Regions from separate parts of the Cytobacillus sp. GQ23 genome, predicted to be linked through region 3. Evidence: riboswitches for the same ligand, from Rfam matches in the RefSeq annotation. Region 3 holds a riboswitch; each other region holds the start of a gene.

Region 1 (4,222 bases), on a different contig from region 3:
GTGACATTTCCAATATTGGGAACTCTCGACCGGCACGACGGCCTGCAGAAAATTCCTGTCGTTTTAACGCCATAAAGAAAGAGCTCATCATAGGATTTGTCGCAATCCTTTATTGCGTTCCAATATTCTTCCGGAATCTGTTCATAAGCCACATGCACTCACCTCTGCTAAAAAGTATACACAAAAAAGAGGCCAAAACAGCGAAATCCTTAATATAAACGCAAGATAACGTAATCCTGAAAACTTACAATAAAGAAAAGGAGGAATGCAAATGAACTCTCATTTTGTTAACTGGAAAGAGGCTGAAAATGGCCTGGTCCTTTTCACCCCGCCTGACTTCAGCTTTTCCGAAAACCTGCGATATTTGTCACGATCGGCAAATGAATGCCTTTATGAGATTTCTGGGGAGACAATTAGACACGCCCTTTCCATCAGAAATGAAAAGCTGCTGCTTGAAATAAGCAGCGCTGCAGACCATTTTCTATCTGTCAGGATTCATAAGCCTGTCCCTCATCAAATGAAAGGAGAAATTGCCGCATATATTCATGATTGGTTCGACCTGGGGACCAGCCTGACCCCATTTTATGAGATGGCACAAACAGACCCCTTGCTGAAAATGCCTGCTGAGCAATTTTTCGGACTGCGGGTGATGGGCATTCCCGATTTATTCGAGGCTCTTGCCTGGGGAATCCTTGGCCAGCAGATTAACCTTACATATGCATATACACTAAAGCGGCGGCTCGTTGAAAAATTTGGGGAGTGCCTGAATTACGACGGGAGCAGATACTGGCTTTTTCCTTCTGCTGAAACAATAGCGGGGTTAACCATGGAGGATCTGGCCGACTTAAAAATGACCGTGAAAAAGTGTGAATATCTCATTGATGTGGCTCGCTTAATGGTAAATGGCGAGCTATCGAAAGAGGACCTGCTTAAGGAGGGAGATGTAAAAGCTGCCGAAAGAAGGCTAACGAAAATACGCGGCATCGGACCCTGGACCGCCCATTATGTCCTCATGCGGTGCCTGCGCTTCCCGAACGCTTTTCCTATCGATGATGTCGGCCTGCACAATGCGATTAAAGTGATCTCAGGCTCTGAAAGGAAGCCTGCGAGAGAGGAAATTCTGAAATATTCAGCCCGCTGGGAGAAATGGGAAGCATACGCTGCTTTTTATTTGTGGAGAGTTCTGTACTAAAAATCTTTTGACAGCATCAGTATCCCATGCTAGTATTTTCTTTAAATTTAAATTTTTTAAATTTTCGCGAGGGTTCCCGAAACCCGCACAACCAGACAATTTCATAACGAATGCTTCAGGTGCTGAACGATCTTGTTCAGTTAAAAGGGAAGACCGGTTAAAAGCCGGCGCGGTCCCGCCACTGTATTGGGGAGCGGCTTATATCAAACCACTGTTTCATCTGAAATGGGAAGGGTTAAGCTGCGGTGAACCAGAGCCAGGAGACCTGCCTGTTGTATGCACTTGTACTCTACGGGTATATAGAGAGGAGTGAGATAAGCAAGTTGGGGAAGCCCCGACTCTATTTAACTATGCACAACTATCTCTCTTTTCAATGAAAAGAGAGATTTTTTATTTTACAGAGAAAAAGGACGGGAGTGTTGTCAGATTGAGTAAAGTGAAGAGTTCGAGCTTAGGATATCCTCGTATTGGAGAACAGAGAGAATGGAAAAAGGCGCTGGAGCAGTTTTGGAAGGGCGCTACTGAAAAAGAAGATTTTTTAAAGCACATGGAGGAGCTGCGCCTGAATCATCTGAAAAAACAGCTGGACCAGGGCATTGATCTGGTTCCTGTCGGCGATTGGAGCATGTACGATCACATGCTGGATACGGCTGTTATGTTTGGGCTGGTGCCAAAACGTTTCGACTATACCGGCGGCAAGGTCACATTGGAGACCTATTTTGATATGGCCCGGGGAAGCGCTTCTGCTGTTGCGTGTGAAATGACAAAATGGTTTAACACCAACTACCATTATATCGTTCCCGAGCTGGACCAGCATACTCCTTTCCTGTCTGAAAACCGGCCGCTTCAGTTCTTTAAAGAAGCGAAGCAAAAGCTCGGCATCACAGGCAAACCGGTCATCATCGGCCCCATCACCTTTGTCAAATTAGCGAAAGGCTATAAAAAGGCCGAACTCGCGCAAATGGTGCACCTGTTTGTGCCTTTGTATGCCCAGATACTCAAAGAGCTTGAGGAAGCCGGTGCTGAATGGGTGCAGATGGATGAGCCGATTCTATGCAGCACGCTCACCCATGAAGACAACCAGCTTTTTAAAGATGTGTACGGGCTATTAAGCGAAGCAGTCCCGGGCATCAAGCTGATTCTTCAGACTTATTTTGATTCAGTGGAATTTTTTAGAGAATTAGTCTCCCTCCCTGTTCACGGAATAGGCCTTGATTTTGTCCATGATGATGGACGGAACCTGGAAGCCTTGAAGAAATTTGGATTTCCAAAGGATAAAACGCTGGCCGTCGGTGTGATTGATGGCCGCAATATTTGGAGAGCTGATTTGGAGAAATGCTTCAGGCTGCTGGAGGAAGTTTCCGAATACACTGAGAACCTGATTGTCCAGCCGGCTTCTTCTCTCCTGCATGTTCCGGTTACTGTTAAAAATGAAGAAGAATTGCATCCTGTATTAAAAAACAGCCTCTCTTTTGCGAATGAAAAGCTGCGGGAAATCGCCATTCTTTCAGATGGACTTCAAAACAGCAGAGAGAAAGCGGCCGATGAAATAGCCGCAAGCTCAGCTGCCAACCGAACATTCGCGGACCTGCCCGAACGAAAGCATCAGGAGGTAAGAGAAAAAATGGCGAACCTTCAGGCATTGAACAGGGAACGGTCCGCTCCGTTTGAAGTCCGGCATCAGGCGCAGGAAGCTGCCTTTAAGCTGCCGATTCTTCCAACAACCACCATCGGCAGCCTTCCACAGACAGCTGAGGTCCGGAAAGAGCGCCTTAAATGGCGTAAAGACGAGATCACACATGAGGCCTATGAACAATTTATACAGGCTGAGATCAAAAAATGGATCAGCATTCAGGAAGATCTGGGATTGGATGTGCTGGTCCACGGGGAATTCGAGCGGACCGACATGGTTGAATATTTCGGCGAAAAGCTGGGTGGCTTTCAATTCACGAAATGGGGCTGGGTGCAATCCTATGGGTCACGGTGTGTCAAACCGCCGATCATTTATGGGGATGTGTTTTTCAAGGCACCGATGACACTGAAGGAATCCGTCTATGCGCAGTCTCTGACATCCAAGCCGGTAAAAGGGATGCTGACAGGACCTATCACCATTCTGAACTGGTCATTTGTCCGGAATGATCTGCCCCGCTATGCAGTAGCAAACCAGATTGCTCTGGCATTAAGAAAAGAGATCGAAACCCTTGAGGAGCACGGTATCCGGATGATCCAGGTGGATGAGCCCGCACTAAGGGAAGGGCTTCCTTTAAAAAGGGAGAATTGGGACAGCTACCTGCATGCAGCTGTGGATGCCTTTAAACTGGCTACGGCATCTGTGAAAAATGATACCCAAATCCATACCCATATGTGCTACTCCAATTTCAAAGATATTATCGAAGCCATTGATGCACTGGATGCAGATGTCATTTCCATCGAAACCTCCAGAAGCCATGGCGAGCTGATTGGGGCCTTTGAGGAAAGCATCTATTCGAAGGGCATTGGACTTGGCATTTATGATATTCACAGTCCACGGGTACCAAGTGTGGAGGAAATGACCCGTAATATTGACCGGGCACTGAAGGTCCTGGATCCAAGGCTGTTCTGGATTAACCCGGACTGCGGCCTGAAAACACGCGGCATAGCAGAAGCCACCGGGGCATTGGCCGTGATGGTGGATGCCGCGCGCCAGGCCAGGGAAAAACTGCTGGCCCAATGGCTTGAAGCGGAAACTGCAGAGAATACCCATTCAACAGAAGTGTCGAAAACCGTCCAGACCCGATTGGTCCTCCCGCCTGACACGAACCATCTGCAGACGATCTTTGGCGGAAAAGTGCTGGCCTATATTGACGAAATTGCGGCACTGGCGGCTATGAAGCATGCCAACAGCGCGGTCGTGACTGCCTCCATTGACTCGGTCGATTTCCTCTCGTCTGCTAAAGTCGGGGATGCGTTAAGCCTGGAAGCCTATGTCACTTCCACTGGCCGGACATCAATGGAGATTTACGTGAAAGTCACGTCTACGAACCTCCTGAC
Region 2 (4,222 bases), on a different contig from region 3:
GCAAGGGCCTGCGCTAAAAACACCCTCTGCCTTTCACCGCCGGATAATTGCTGAATATTATCATCCTGAAATCGGGAGATGCCTGTCTGCTCCATAACCCGGCAAACCGCTTCTTCATCTTTACCGGTCCAGCTCTGGAACCAGCCTTTTTGATGGGCATACCGGCCAAGGGAAACAGTTTCCTTTACAGTATAGGAAAAGGCCTGAGAGGAATGCTGGGGCAAAACGGCAACGATTTTCGCCAGCTCTTTCGGTGTATATTCTGAAAGGTTTTTACCTTTGATTAAAATATCACCTGATGTATTGGGCAGAACGCCGCTCAGCATCTTCAGAATCGTCGTTTTTCCGCTTCCATTTGGCCCCAAGATCCCGAAAAGCTCTCCTTTTTCCACTTCAAAGCTGATATTTTTTACAACCGGAGCACCGGCATACCCGCCAGTGATCTGCTCGACTCTTAGCATGATTCATCACTACTTTCTGAATAGAAAAGCGCAAGCGCCCTTATGTGCTTAAATTTTATTCTTTCTTTTCATTAAAATAACCCCAAAAGCAGGCGCACCGATTAAGGCTGTAATCACACCGATTGGAAGCTCGGAAGGAGCAATGATTGTCCGCGAAACCAGATCGGCTATAATAAGGAATCCTGATCCCATCAGAATGGATAGCGGCAATAGATGCCTATGATCCGGACCCCACAGCATCCGGGTCAGATGAGGGATCACCAGTCCGACAAACCCTATCGTTCCAGACACCGCAACAGCCGCACCCGTTAAGATGGAGCCTGCTATCAGGACCATCATCTTTCTCTTTTGAACGTCCACCCCTATATGCCGGGCCTTTTCCTCTCCGAAGCTCATCGCATTCAGCTCTTTGCTGTTAACCAGCAATAGAACCGCGCCTATCACAAAAAACGGAAGGATAATGTTAATATACGCCCACCCCCTCATGGATACACTGCCAAGAAGCCAGCCAATAATCTGTCTAAGCTCCTCACCTGTCAGTGCAATCATTAGAGAGATAAGGGCGCCTAGAAAAGAACTGAAGATGATGCCCGTTAAAATAATCGTTTCCACTTTCATGGATCTTTCAATACTTCTCGCAAAAAGCAAAACAGCAAAGATCGTTAAAAAGGAGAAAAATATGCTGAATAACGGCAGTGTAAAGATTCCTGCCAGCGGAATAGATAGACCAAAGAACAAGGTTAAAACTGCACCGAGCGAAGCCCCGGAAGATACCCCAATTGTATAGGGATCTGCCAGGGGATTCCTTAATAAACCTTGAAAGGCGGCTCCCGCAATTGCAAGAGACGCCCCAACCAAGCCTGCCAGCAGTACACGCGGAAGTCTTATGTTCATAATAATATTTGCATGCATGATATCTGTTTTTCCCAATGAGACAAAGGGAAAAATCTCAGCGCTTATTACTTTGATGATGGTCAGGGGATGAATGGACACTGTTCCGATTGAAATTCCCATCAGCATGGCACAAAGCAGGAAAGCTGCTGCTGTTGTATAAGCCAGTAATTTATTATTTAAATACGTCCGGATAGATTGCTTTTGCAAGTTCCTCGACTCCTTCAATTATACGAGGGCCAGAGCGGGTCACCATATCGGAATCAACAGCGGCAACCTGCTTGTTCTTCACTGCGGTAATATCCTGCCAGCCATCCCGACTTAAGACATTGCCGACAGAGTCTTCAGTGTAAAAGCCATGTGTGGTGACGATTACATCCGGATTCCGCTCGATAATTGCTTCCGAATCCATCTTCGGCCATCCTTCTTCCGATATGATATTTTCTGCGTTGATGGCACTTAGCATTTCATCCATAAAGGTGTTCTTGCCGGCTGCATAGATTTCAGGAGCAGGTGAAACTTCAACCATTACCGATTTGCGGTCTTCTTCTTTTATCGCTTGTGCTTTTGTTTTGATTTCCTCAAGCTTGCTCTTCATGTCGGAAACAAGCTGGTCGGCTTTTTCTTTCGCTCCCGCTGCAGTCCCAATCATTTCAATGGATTCATATACCTCATCAAAGTTCTTCGCGTCATTGACAATAAGGACAGGCACACCCGCATCCTTTAATTGCTGAAGACCGGCTTCCGAACTTTGTGCGGTTGAAGCATGGGCAAGGACAAGGTCAGGATTCAAAGAGATCACTTTCTCTACATTAAATTCCAGACCTCCAACCTTTTCCTTTTTCTCAGCTTCTGGCGGGTAGTTATCAAAATCAGAGACCCCCACCACTTCTTCTCCAAATCCTAATTCGAATGCTATTTCGGTATTGCTTGGAATAACAGAAACAATTCTTTCAGGCTTAGTTTCAATAACCACTTCATTATCAAGCGCGTCATTTATTGTTACAGGATAAGCACCTTTCTGGCCTTCCTCAACCTTTTTCTCTTCTTTAGGATGTTCGGCACTCTCGCCGCAGCCTGCAAGCACTCCTGCCGCGAGCAGCATCGTTACTAAAAATGCATAAAACTTCTTCATACTCAGCAATCCTCCTAGAACTATCGACAAAATTCGGGTGGTGCCTGTCACCACCTGTAAAAATAAAAAAACATCCCCTCGAACGGCAAGGAGATGTTGGCATGGTCATTTACAAGAAATGCAGAATAGATGGCCGGACCAAACACCTCCCTATCCTCGTAGGTTAATGGGTGCTTAAGAATCAGGCAGGTCTCCTGGCTCATGGTCATTGCATTTTCTGCTCCTTCCCATACATTCATGTACAGTGGATTTTGCAGACTGCTTCCATTTACAGTGGCGGGACCGCGCTGGAATTTCACCAGCTTCCCTATTAAGTCTTCAAAAGAGCCTGCTTTAAAGCCCTTTTGAGAAGACACCTGTTCTATTGCGATATAAAATTTTCTATTTCCGATTATACACCATCCCGCAGGAAAAGTAACAGAAAATTGCTGAAGCTTGTAAAAAAGTTCAGAGTCTAACGCGAGTAGATTTTCCATTCCCTCGTTTTCTTATCGAATACAATCTTTGCTTCACATGGTTCTTTCACTAAGGCTACATACTCATCATACATATCATCCATATTGGCAAAATCACCAATTATCCAAATCGGAATTTCAATCCGGACCCGATTCTGTTCAATATCCTTAATGGAAAGGACAGCTCCTTCTTTCATAAGGGGCTTTAATGAAAGCAGCACGTCTCTCGTGATAGGAGGATACGTCTTTTTCTTTTTAATGCCAAGGAGTGTTTTTTCTACCTTCATCTGTCCCATTTTACCGGGAACCACTTCTCCAAGCATACGGTAAAAATCGTTCAAATCGCGATAATATGTGCGGTTAAACCAGCCATCCTCATGGGCAAGGTACACATACCGGTTACTCAGATAATTGTAAAAAGGCGGCTTAAGATGCTCTTTGATATGACTGAGATAAAGAAGCTCCGCAATGGCCTGGCCGGGAAGCTCATTCACTGCTTCCTCTTCCTCGAAGTCGATCCAGCAAAAATCGCCATAGCCGTATACATCATCCTCTACCAGCCTGCCCAGCTTGTCCCTTGACACATAATCGAACATCGTATGGCTATTAAAGTCCCCATCTTCATAACGGTGCTTTAACAGCAGCAAATTATTAATAGAATCTGCAAGTGACTGGGCAAACTCTGCAAACTCAATTCCATAGGTCATCACATACTGATCCTTTTCATTAAGGTGGATGTAGATGAGATCACGAATAGTTTGATTCCTTCTTTTCAATGACGAAACCTCCGAGCCGTTACGCAAAGTAGTATTTTCATAGCCTTAATTGAATTAATCGGGCCTTACGGGCAGATTGACCCCGCATATCCTCCTTGATTCTTCACAATCTTGAAGCAGGGATCTTATTGCCCGTTAGACTGCGATAAAAAGACAGCTTCCTTATTGAAACTGTCTGCCAAACTTCCAGTATTTTATTCTCTTATTGTAGCAAAAATATCTGAAAATATCTTTGCAATGCGAAAAAATTTTTACCGTTATTTTGAAAATGCAGGAAACCATCCCATTGATTTTTTCGTCTAACCAATGAAATCACTTTCTCCATTGTAAGGTTAATTTTTCTCTGATAGGATAAAAATGTAAATGATAAAGGAACCAGGTGTGTAAAAATGAAACAGAATAATAGATTCTCAGACCGATTCGATTGGACATTATGTTTTCTTCTGCTGCTATTTTTTCTTATCAGCTGCATTGCGATTTACAGCGGACAATCCTCCAATCAAT
Region 3 (4,222 bases):
ATGAAGATGCATTAGAAATCGGTGTTGAATTGTTAGTCCAATCATCTTTTAGATTATTAATGGAATAAAAACTAAATCTACTGCTAAACAAAAGCAGATAATCAAAGGGGTGTAAAAAAGTGATACATGAACCTGTCATAGCAGCTGTGATTATCTTGGCATTAATCGCGGTAGGAGAAATTATTTCTATATTTACAAAAGCGAGGGTTTCTATGTTCCTCGTTGCTATAATAGGATATCTTTTGTTAATTTGGACGGGAATTATACCAAAAGAATTAATCGGAGATTCTAAATTTATTGAGATTGGTGCCGTATTAGGGACAGCTCCAATAATTATTCATATGGGCACGTTGATCCCTCTCAAGGTTATACGTAGTCAATGGAAGGCCGTTGCAATATCTTTGTTGGGAATTATTTTTGGCACTGGTCTAATCCTTCTTTTGATTACAATGATGTATGGTTATAAAACTGCGGTTGCAGGAGCAGGACCATTAACAGGAGGAGTAATTGCGTTTTTAGTAACCGCAGAAGGGTTAAAAGAAGTGGGATTAGCAAGCCTAGTGGTAATTCCAGCTTTAATTCTATCATTCCAATCGCTGTTTGGCATGCCTCTTTCCGCAATTTTATTACGTCGTTACGCATTAAAGTATCGGAAAGCTGCAGATGCTAGAACCTATACAGCTTCCACGTTAGAAGTAGAAGTAGAAAATGTTATAACTACAGAAGACGCTAAGGAGCTAAATACCGCTTGGATTCCAAAAAAGTATCAAACTAATCTTATTCTTCTTTTTCAGCTATTTATCGGAGGCGCTATTGCCGTGGTTCTAGAGCAATTTACTGGCATACCCTATAGTATATGGGCTTTGGTTCTTGGAATAGGCGGAAGATTAATAGGATTTTATCCAGACCGTGTCATGGAGCGTGCTAATGCTTTCACAGTTGGGATGGCAGGACTCGTATTTTTAATTATTGCTACTATGAACGATACGACATTCGAGATGTTTATTGGTTATCTTCCTGAAATGTTCTCGATTATTGCTGTCGGAATTTTGGGTATTATTATCGGAGGCTTTATAGGTTCAAAATTGTTTAAATGGGATCCTTTAAAGGGTCTTCCTGTGGCACTGACGGCTACAATAGGTTTCCCTGGTGATTATCTTATTTGCGAGGAAGTCAGCAGAAGCGTCGGCAGAAATATAGAAGAAGAGGAAATGATATTAAATGAAATATTGACCCCGATGTTAATTGGTGGATTTACAACTGTAACAGCAGGATCAGTGGTAATTGCGAGTATTTTAATAAAAACGTTGTAGTCACTAAATTAATTTACAAGTCCCTTTTCTATTAAGTGGACCTTTAATAATGAATATAAGGTAGAGAATAAAAAAAGGGTGCGACATAGTCAGCGCCCTTTGGTTAGCCTTTTAGTCTAGTTCTACCCTATATTTAATGTGTTTTTTGACGCTCAGTCCTAATGATCATAGGTCCATTCTTATCCTTTTTTATATTCTCCAAATAACGTACTAAATAATTCTCCGTGATTCGGACTGGTACATACCTCCGCCGTGAACCAATGATATTCTCGGCCACAAACATTTTTTTCGTCAAATACATAAGATCTTGGCCTGTTTCTTTTTCTGCACTCTTGTATTGATCCGTCTGTGGCTCTTTGTCAGCTTTATGAAAAATACTCATTTAATGATACATGGACGTCCGTTCACCCGAATCATTTAGGTAAGTTCAAAAGTTCAAACCTGGACATTCTCATAAGTTCTGGTGCTGTCCTCTCCATATAGCTATCTGGGACAAAATCTTTAAATGGGACATCAGCCTTTCTCTGTTTTTTTTGTTTTGCTTTCACTCATAGACTTGGAACAAAAATAGCAAAAATATGGCTCTTCATTTAGTTTATCTAGGTTACTACCGCAATAAGAGGGAGATCCCCTCATGTTTTTTTCTGCATGAACGATTAAAAATTTGTAATCTATTTCCCTATATGATAGAATCATCTACAACATATAGTATTAAATTAAAAGAATAAAACTACATATAGATCGTGATTGGTGTCCTTTATGGACTTAATAGGGAATTCGGTGAAAAACCGAAGCTGTCCCCGCAACTGTAAGTGCAGACGAAAAGAGCATGCCACTGTACAAAACGCTTTATGGCGCTTGTATGGGAAGGGCTTTTAGTAGAGTGAAGCACAAGCCAGGAGACCTGCCAGGGCGATCGAAAGTTTCTTATCTTCGGGGATTGAGATGATGAAACGATCGCGTAATGGCCGTTTGTTCATCTGCTTTCTGCTATTATTCTATCGTTTGATCCGCTCATTTTCCGAGCGGATTTTTATTTTGCCTTTAGGAGGAAGTAAAATGGTCCAAACCATACAGCCGATAGAAATTTTAGAAGAACTTAAGAATGAATTTCCGCAGCTCGGCATTGAACAACTGTTAAAAAGGTATGAAGAAATGAGTCAGCTGAGAGCAGAGGCCATGTATGACCAGCTTATACTTGATTGCATATCATTTATAAGCATTGAAGAGCCTGATTGGACGTTTGCCGCTTCACGTCTGCTTCTTAAAAAGCTCTATATCGAGTCCGGCAAAAACAGAGAATGCAATCCGGATGACTGCTACACACATTTTTATGCGCTAATTGAACGTCTGACAGATGTGGGTATTTATGAGCAGGATTTATTAGATATGTATTCTAAGAGTGAGATAAATGAACTGTCCCACTTTATTAATAAAGAAAATGACCGTTTATTTACATATCTGGGGCTGAAAATGCTGGCTGACCGATATCTAGCCAGGGACAAACAAAGAAATTTATATGAGCTGCCACAGGAGCGGTTTATGATCATCAGCATGGTGCTGATGAAAAAGGAGCCGAAAAGCAAGCGGCTTGAGCTTGTTAAAGAAGCTTACTGGGCAATGAGTGGCTTGTATATGACGGTTGCTACTCCAACGCTCGCTAATGCAGGGAAAAACTGGGGACAGCTTTCAAGCTGTTTTATCGAGACGGTTGATGACAGTCTTGATTCTATATATGACAGCAATACCGATATCGCATCACTGTCTAAAAATGGCGGTGGAATCGGAGTCTATTTGGGGAAAATCCGCAGCAGAGGCAGTGATATTAAAGGGTTTAAGGGGGCATCTTCCGGTGTGATTCCCTGGATGAAGCAGCTGAATAACACAGCCGTCAGTGTCGATCAGCTTGGCCAAAGGCAGGGTGCCATAAGCGTGTATCTGGATGTCTGGCATAAAGATATCTTCTCATTTCTTGATGCAAAGCTAAATAATGGAGATGAAAGGCAGAGAACACATGATTTATTCACAGGTGTCTGCATTCCGGATTTGTTTATGGAAAAAGTGGAAAGCCGCGGGTATTGGTATTTATTTGATCCCCATGAAGTCCGCACGGTAATGGGTTTCTCACTGGAAGATTTTTATGACGAAGGGGAAGGCGAAGGTTCATACCGCCAAAAATATAAAGAGTGTATAGATAACCCGATCTTATCCAGGGAAAAAGTTTCTGCTATCGAGATCATGAAATCCATCATGAGAAGTCAGCTTGAAACTGGGTCACCATTCATGTTCTATCGGGATGAGGTGAATCGAAAGAATGCGAATTCCCATTGCGGGATGATTTACTGCACCAACCTGTGCACTGAGATTGTACAAAACCAGAGTGTTACAAAGAGGGTCGAAGAATATACAAGGGACGGTAGAATTATTATCGAAAAACAGCCGGGAGATTTCGTTGTCTGCAATCTTTCTTCCATCAATCTTGCACGGGCCATAAATGAAGGAGTCCTTGAAAGACTTGTGCCAATTCAGGTGAGGATGCTTGATAATGTTATTGATATTAATAAAATTCCAGTTCCTCAGGGGCAGATCACAAATCAAAAGTACCGCGCGATTGGGCTGGGGACTTTTGGCTGGCACCACCTTCTTGCACTGAAAAAAATCACATGGGAAAGCGAAGAAGCAGAAGAATTTGCTGACTCTCTATATGAACAAATTGCTTTCTTATCGATAAAAAGCTCTATGAATCTGGCAAAAGAAAAAGGAAGCTATTCGGTTTTTAAAGGCTCTGATTGGGAAACAGGCGCCTACTTTGAAAAGCGGGGATATCTGGAGGCAGAGTCAGCCATGGACTGGGCTGCATTGAGGGAAGACGTAAGGAAGTACGGTGTTAGAAATGCCTATTTGCAGGC

Evidence for each region. Region 3 has a riboswitch for cobalamin ahead of AC6CHU_RS06425 (ribonucleoside-diphosphate reductase subunit alpha). Riboswitches for the same ligand answer to the same signal wherever they lie in the genome.
Region 1: another riboswitch for cobalamin. It lies ahead of metE (5-methyltetrahydropteroyltriglutamate--homocysteine S-methyltransferase); the one in region 3 lies ahead of AC6CHU_RS06425 (ribonucleoside-diphosphate reductase subunit alpha).
Region 2: another riboswitch for cobalamin. It lies ahead of AC6CHU_RS18615 (ABC transporter substrate-binding protein); the one in region 3 lies ahead of AC6CHU_RS06425 (ribonucleoside-diphosphate reductase subunit alpha).

The regions. Positions count from the first base shown of each region.
Region 1 is NZ_JCAXER010000017.1:101,903-106,124, forward strand. It holds gene AC6CHU_RS15565 (bifunctional transcriptional activator/DNA repair enzyme AdaA) at 1-152, opposite strand, end outside; gene AC6CHU_RS15570 (DNA-3-methyladenine glycosylase family protein) at 272-1,192, shown strand; cobalamin riboswitch at 1,293-1,479, shown strand; partial or broken gene metE (5-methyltetrahydropteroyltriglutamate--homocysteine S-methyltransferase) at 1,620-3,896, shown strand; gene AC6CHU_RS15580 (acyl-CoA thioesterase) at 3,945-4,222, shown strand, end outside.
Region 2 is NZ_JCAXER010000023.1:47,940-52,161, reverse strand. It holds gene AC6CHU_RS18625 (adenosylcobinamide amidohydrolase) at 1-461, opposite strand, end outside; gene AC6CHU_RS18620 (FecCD family ABC transporter permease) at 510-1,562, opposite strand; gene AC6CHU_RS18615 (ABC transporter substrate-binding protein) at 1,528-2,487, opposite strand; cobalamin riboswitch at 2,655-2,862, opposite strand; gene AC6CHU_RS18610 (hypothetical protein) at 2,942-3,718, opposite strand; gene AC6CHU_RS18605 (FtsW/RodA/SpoVE family cell cycle protein) at 4,108-4,222, shown strand, end outside.
Region 3 is NZ_JCAXER010000005.1:181,261-185,482, reverse strand. It holds gene AC6CHU_RS06440 (amidohydrolase) at 1-68, shown strand, start outside; gene AC6CHU_RS06435 (hypothetical protein) at 120-1,313, shown strand; gene AC6CHU_RS06430 (hypothetical protein) at 1,447-1,695, opposite strand; cobalamin riboswitch at 2,045-2,238, shown strand; gene AC6CHU_RS06425 (ribonucleoside-diphosphate reductase subunit alpha) at 2,373-4,222, shown strand, end outside.